One region of the Dactylosporangium sp. NPDC049525 genome, then DNA from elsewhere that is predicted to be linked to it. Evidence: riboswitches for the same ligand, from Rfam matches in the RefSeq annotation. Region 1 holds a riboswitch; the other holds the start of a gene.
What was found. A riboswitch is a leader RNA that binds a small molecule or an ion and turns the genes downstream of it on or off. The one in region 1 is predicted to bind S-adenosylmethionine.
Positions count from the first base shown of each region.

Region 1 (3,402 bases):
CGAGACGCTCGGCTTGACCGCGATCACCGTGCGTCGCGGTCGACTCCGTCGATCGGCTGAGTCGCTCCTCGTCCAAGCGTGGAAGCGCTCTCTCAAACGCAGCCGGACCGACACCGAGCGTCACCGCTTTTCGCCGGTTGCACAAAAAAATCAGCCATCAGCTCAAAAGGCCGGCCTCGCGCACGGACTTCAGCGACGGCTTCACCCGGTGCGTCGGACCGACCGAGCCGGCCACCGCGTCGAGGGTCTTGAGCCCGTCACCGGTGTTGAAGACGACCGTCTCCTTCGTCGGGTCGAGCTTGCCGGTCTCGACCAGCTTCTTCAGCACCGCGGCGGTGACCCCGCCGGCGGTCTCGGCGAACACGCCGGTGGTCCGGGCGAGCAGCTCGATGCCGGCGCGGATCTCGTCGTCGTCGACGTACTCCATCCAGCCGCCGGTGCGCCGCACCGACTCCAACGCGTAGACCCCCGCGGCCGGGTCGCCGATGTTGAGCGACTTCGCGATGCCGGTCGGCTTGACCGGGACGATCTCGTCGGTGCCGTTGTGCAGCGCGACCGCGATCGGGTTGCAGCCCGCGGACTGCGCGCCGAACACCGCCCACTCCGTCGCCGGGACGAGGCCGATCTCGACCAGTTCGCTGAACGCCTTGTCGATCTTCGTGAGCAGCTCGCCGCTGGCCATCGGGATGACGACCTGCGCCGGGATCCGCCAGCCGAGCTGCTCGGCGACCTCATACCCCAGGGTCTTGGAGCCCTCGGCGTAGAACGGCCGGACATTGACGTTGACGAACGCGGTGTCCTCGAACTCGTCGGTCTCCGTCAGCTCCGAGCACAGCCGGTTGACGTCGTCATAGGACCCCTCGATCGCGACGACGTCGCCGCCATAGACGGCGCTCATCACGACCTTGCCGGGCTCCAGGTCGGCCGGGATGAACACGGTCGAGGGCACCCCGGCCCGCGCGGCGTGCGCAGCGACCGAGTTGGCCAGGTTGCCGGTGGAGGCGCACGAATAGCGGGTGAACCCGAGCGCCTTCGCGGCGGTCAACGCCACCGAGACGACCCGGTCCTTGAACGAGTGGGTCGGGTTGGCCGAGTCGTCCTTCACCCACAGCTGCCCGGTGATGCCGAGCTCCTTGGCCAGCAGGTCGGCCTTGACCAGCGGGGTCAGCCCCGGGTCGAGGGTGACGCGGCTGGCGGGGTCGGTGCCGACCGGCAGCAGCGGCGCATAGCGCCAGATGTTCTGCGGGCCCGCCTCGATCTGCTCCCGGGTGACCCGGCTGAGCGCCGCGGCGTCATAGCCCACCTCGAGGGGGCCGAAACACTCGTAACAGGCGTGCTGGGCAGCGAGCGGGAACTGGGCGCCGCAGCCACGGCAGACCAGGTGGCGGGCGGGCGAGTCGGTGAAGACGCTGAGCGTCGAGGTCATGGAGGCCTTCCTCTCATCTTCCCCAGGTGCATGGCCTTGCGCACCGGGACGGATTTGGCACCTACCGCGACCGGCCTCAACGTCGAGACGCGTCGCAGGGGTTGCCGGGGCTTCATCGGGCCGTATCCCTCTGCCCCTCTGGATGAGGTATTCAGTTGTGTCGTGCGCGTATGTCCTGCGTGTTTCAGTGTAAGGGCCGACACGGGCCGTGCCGTATGAGTCATCTCACGAGATGGACCTGACTACGGTTTCACTCATGCATCCCGACGCGGCGGACTGGTTCGCCAAGCGCACCTCGACCTGGCGTGACTGGCCCCTCGCCGACCTGCACCGGCGCAAGGGCGACACCCGCGTCAGCGTGGTGCTGCCGGCGCTGGACGAGGAGCCGACCGTCGCGGAGATCGTCACCGGCGTGCGCTCCCTCATGCCCCTCGTCGACGAGGTGATCGTGGTCGACTCCGGCTCCGTCGACCGCACCGCCGAGGTCGCCCGCCGGGCCGGCGCCGCGGTCCACCACCGCGACGACATCCTCCCCGCGACCGGCTCCCGCCCCGGCAAGGGTGAGGTGCTGTGGAAGGCCCTGGCCGTCGCCACCGGCGACATCCTCGTCTACGTCGACGCCGACCTCACCGACTTCCGCCCGCACTTCGTCACCGGCCTGCTCGGCCCGCTGCTGGAGGACCCGGCGACCCTGATGGTGAAGGCCTTCTACGACCGCCCCCTGCTCGACGTCTCCGCCGCCGGCGGCGGCCGGGTCACCGAGCTCGCCGCCCGCCCCCTGCTCAACGCCTACTTCCCCGAACTGGCCGGCGTCGTGCAACCCCTCGCGGGCGAATACGCCGCCCGCCGCTCACTGCTGGAGTCGCTGCCGTTCGCGGCCGGCTACGGCGTCGAGACGGGCCTGCTCATCGACACCTACCGCGCCGCGGGCCTCGACGCCGTCGCCCAGGTCGACCTCGGTCAGCGCACCCACGGCCACCAGGACACCGCCGCCCTCGGCCGCATGGCCGCCACGATCCTGCACACCATCCACTTGCGCGTCTTCCCCGACCGCGCCTCGTGGCCGACCCTCACCCAGTTCGAACGGCATGACGTCACGGTCACCCCCACCGACCACGACATCGCCCTTCCCGACCGCCCCCCGATGACGTCGGTCCCCGGCTACCGCTCCGCGTAGCCACCGCCGCTCGGCCCGCCGTTTGCCTGCTCCGGTCCGCCGTGGGCGCGGCCCGCCGCTCCCGTCAGCCACCGGTCGGGCCTTGGCGGCCCTCCCTGCCAGGTCCGTGTGCGGTCACCCCGCCGCGACCTACGGCCGCGAAGAGCCGCGGCCGCGGACGGCCGCGACGCGACCTGCGGCCGCGATCACCCGTCGGCGGCGCCCCGCCCGGCATCAGGCGATGAGGTCGCGCTCTTCCAGCTCGACCGGCTCGGGGGTGAACTGCCAGAGCGTCGACGTGGTGATGCCCGCGCCCAGGAGGGCGGCGGCGACCGCGGCCCACTCCGCCAGCAGCAGCCACGCCGGCGTGTCGATCACGGCGGTCGGGGCCTCACCGGTGAACGACGCGACCACGACCACCACCGCGACCAGCGCGAGCAGCACGAACGTCAGCACCACGGTCAGCCGCAGCGCCCAGTGCCCGAGCCTCCTGCCGGTGGCGAACAGCAGGGCGCAGACCAGGACCAGGGACGCGACCGCCGCGGACGCGAACGCGCCGATCAGGGTGAAGATCTGCGCCGTGAGGGCCTCGGCCGGGCCGTTCATCGCGTTGGACGAGGGCCGGTAGCTGGTCCAGCCGGCGATGTTGGCCTGGTCGTAGTAAAGGGTGCCGGACAGCACGGCGAGGCCGAGCACGAGCAGCCACGCGCCACGCAGCGCCGAAGTTCGCATGGACCGGCACCCTACCGGTCAGTACGTGAAACGGCTTCAGCTGACGACGTCTTTTCGCAGGAATCGCCACCACGCGAGGGAGAAGAAG
Region 1 is NZ_JBFAPO010000001.1:6,231-9,632, forward strand. Features, by position in the region: gene thrC (threonine synthase) at 158-1,426, opposite strand; SAM riboswitch class I at 1,437-1,575, opposite strand; gene AB0K00_RS00040 (glucosyl-3-phosphoglycerate synthase) at 1,683-2,603, shown strand; gene AB0K00_RS00045 (hypothetical protein) at 2,817-3,314, opposite strand; gene AB0K00_RS00050 (ABC transporter permease) at 3,351-3,402, opposite strand, start outside.

Region 2 (3,402 bases), on a different contig from region 1:
TGGAGCCAGAACAATGCGTTCAAGACGACGGTGGCGCCCTACTCGCTGCGCGCGGGTGCGCTGCCGACGGTCTCGGCGCCGCTGACCTGGGAGGAGGTCGGCGAGGGCACCTTGACCGTCGCCGACCTCACCCCCGCCGTTGTGCTGTCCCGGGTGTTCGACGCCTGAGACGCCTGAGCCGCCTAAGACGCCTGGACGCCAGGTGCCTGGACGTCTTGGCGGCGCAGCGCGGCGAGCAGGCGGTCGATGTGCTCCTCGGTGGTGCCGAGGCCGAAGCTGGCCCGCACCGCCTGGGCCGGCACCGGGGCCGCCGGGTCGAGCCTGGCGGTTGCCTCTTCGAGGAGCCGGCGGGTCAGCGGATGGGCGCAGAACAGCCCGGTCCGCACCCCGATCCCGTGGTCCCGGCCGAGGCGCGTGGCCAGGTCACCGGGATCCTCGCCGAGCACCGCGAACGACACGATGCCGACCCGCTCGGCGTCCGGGCCGAAGAGGCGCAGCTCCTCGACGTGCGGCAGCCCGGCCAGGCCCGCTCGCAGCCTGCTGACGAGCGCCTGCTCCTGTGCCGCATCGCCCGCGTCGCTCAGGGCTCGGCACGCGCTGGCGATCGCGACCGCGCCGAGCAGGTTGGGGGTGCCTGCCTCGTGCCGCGCCGGGCCGGTCGCCCACCGCACGCCCAGGTCGCCGTCCACGTTGGCGCTGGCCCCGCCGCCCGCCAGGTACGGCGCGGCGGCGTCCAGCCAGTCCGCTCTTCCGGCGAGCACGCCGGCGCCGAACGGTGCGTACACCTTGTGCCCGGAGAACGCCACGTAGTCCGCGCCCAACGCGGTCAGGTCGACCGGGGCGTGCGGGGCGAGCTGCGCGGCGTCGACCGCGATCCGGGCGCCATAGCGGTGCGCCACCTCGGCGAGCGCCGCCACCGGCCACACCTCGCCGGTCACGTTGCTCGCCGCGGTCACGCTCACCAGCCCGCAGTGCTGCCGGCTGAGCGCCCGCTCCAGCGCCGTCACGGCCTCCTGCGGCGAGCGCGGCGCGTCGAGGTGCACCGTGCGCCGCCAGGGCAGCAGGTTGGCGTGGTGCTCCGCGTCGAACGTGAGCACAGTCGTGTCCGCGGGCAGCGCCCTCGCGAGGAGGTTCAGCGCGTCGGTGGTGTTGCGGGTGAACACGACGGTGTCGCCGTCGCGGCAGCCGAGGAAGTCCGCGACAGTCTCCCTGGCCTGCTCATACTCCCGGGTGCACCGCTCCGACAGCGCGCCGGCGCCGCGGTGGACGCTGCCGTAGAACGGCAGGAGCTCGGCGACCGCGTCGGCGACGACCCGCAGGCACGGGGCGGTCGCGGCGACGTCGAGATTGGCGAAGTCGACACTGCGGCCGTCGCGCAGCTTCACGTCACCGGGGGACAGGATCGTGGACATGGCAGAGCCCTCCGCTCGCGCTTGCCCGGACACACCGCGTGCCGGACCGTGTCATCACCCGGGGCACCCCGCCGCGAACGCGAGGGTTGCCGGCCAGCAAGCCGGGGCTGTGCGCTGGCACTCATGACCTGCGTCCACGGTAGCGCGGATAAGGTTGCTCCATGACCGAACTCCCGCCGAGTGGGACGCCATCGGAGCCCGGCCGCCACGACCTCGACCCGCGTGCCGCGGCGGGGTCGCCGCCGGTCCCACCGTCGGGGCCGCCGCCTTTTTCCGAGCGGTCACCGTGGGCGGCGCCGCTCGCCGGTTCGCCCGCTGAGCCGCCGCCCGGCCATCAGGCAGCTCCCGTGCCCCTCGGCAAGTCCGAGCCGTCCGGCCCGCAGTCCGGACCTCAGCCTGGGGCGCAGTCCGGGCCACATGCTGGGGCGCAGGGTGGGCCGCTGTCCGGGCCGCAGGAGTGGCATCCGGCCGGTGCGGACGTCGTGCCCAATGTGACCGAGGACTCAGCCCCGGACACCGGCGAGCAGCGGTATCCGACCGCGGCGCTCGCCCTGGCCGCCGCGCCGCCCGCCAAGCGCTCCGACCGCCGCCGCCTCTGGACGCTCATCGGCGTCATGGGCGGCATCGCGGCCTGCGGCGTGGCATTGCTGGCGTTCTTCGGGTTCAGCGGCGGCTGGACCGCCCTGGTCATCGGCGTCGCGGCCGCGGTCATCCCGGTGCCGCTGCTCGTCTCGTGTTTCCTCTGGCTCGACCGGTACGAACCGGAACCCGTCAGATATCTCGTCTTCGTCTTCGGCTGGGGCGCCTGCGTGGCAACGGCCGTCGCACTGGTGGTCAACACCGCCGGCGGGGTCCTCGCCGACAAGCTGGGCCTGTCCGAGTCGATCGTCGCGGTGCTGGTGGCACCCATCATCGAAGAGAGCATGAAGGCGCTCGGGCCGATCCTGCTGTTCTGGCGCCGGCCAAGGGCGTTCTCCGGCCTGATCGACGGCATCGTCTACTGCGGACTGTCCGCGACCGGCTTCGCGATGGTCGAGAATATCCTGTACCTCGGGTTCAAGGGCTACGCCGACACGGCCGAGGACTCCGGCCCGGTCAACGGCGCGGTCGCCCTGGTCGCGATCTTCGTGGTGCGCATCCTGATGACCGGCTTCGCGCACCCCCTGTTCACGTCGATGACCGGCATCGGGCTCGGCATCGCGTCCCGCAGCTCAACGAAGTCGGTCCGGTGGCTCGCCCCGATTGCCGGCCTGCTGCTCGCGATGCTGCTGCACGGCTCGTGGAACCTCATGTCGGTCGTCGCGTCCGCCAGCCCCTGGGTGCTGCTGTACGGGTACTTCGCCGTCATGATGCCGATCTTCCTGTGCATGGTCGGCTTCGCCCTGTGGCAGCGGTCCAACGAAGGCAAGCTCACCGAGCGGATGCTCACCGAATACGCGCGGGCCGGCTGGTTCTCCCCGCCGGAGGTGGCCGCCCTCGGCACGCTCGGCCGGCGGCTGTCCGCCCGCCGATGGGCCAGACGGGTCGCCGGTGATCCGGGCGCCAAGGCCATGCGGGCGTTCCAGTTCGACGCGACGAAGCTCGCCCTGCTCCGCGACGGCCTGCACCGCGGCCTCGACAACACGCCGGCCCGCCGGATGGAGGCGCTCGCCGAGGAGCGGCACCTGCTCATGGCGCTCTCCGCCTACCGCCACGTCTTCGTCGGCCGCGACCCGCAGGCACCGCTCGCGGTGTGGGACGGCAGCCGCTACCACATCACCTTCCCCGACGGGATGGTCCGCGTCCTCGCCGCCCCGCCGACCCCGGTCGTGCCGGTGCCGGTCGTCGTGCCGCCGCCCCCGCCGCCGATCCCGATGTACGCGGGATACCCGTACCCCTACAGATAGAGACCCGTCGAGTCCGGCTCGACCCGGCGGGCCGCGACGGCGTGCACATCACGCTCGCGCAGCAGCACGTAGTCGCGGCCCTGCAACTCCACCTCGGAGCGGTC
Region 2 is NZ_JBFAPO010000101.1:2,265-5,666, reverse strand. Features, by position in the region: gene ligD (non-homologous end-joining DNA ligase) at 1-168, shown strand, start outside; gene AB0K00_RS55420 (aminotransferase class V-fold PLP-dependent enzyme) at 183-1,412, opposite strand; SAM riboswitch class IV at 1,425-1,541, opposite strand; gene AB0K00_RS55415 (PrsW family glutamic-type intramembrane protease) at 1,574-3,298, shown strand; gene AB0K00_RS55410 (co-chaperone GroES) at 3,289-3,402, opposite strand, start outside.
Region 2: another riboswitch for S-adenosylmethionine. It lies ahead of AB0K00_RS55420 (aminotransferase class V-fold PLP-dependent enzyme); the one in region 1 lies ahead of thrC (threonine synthase).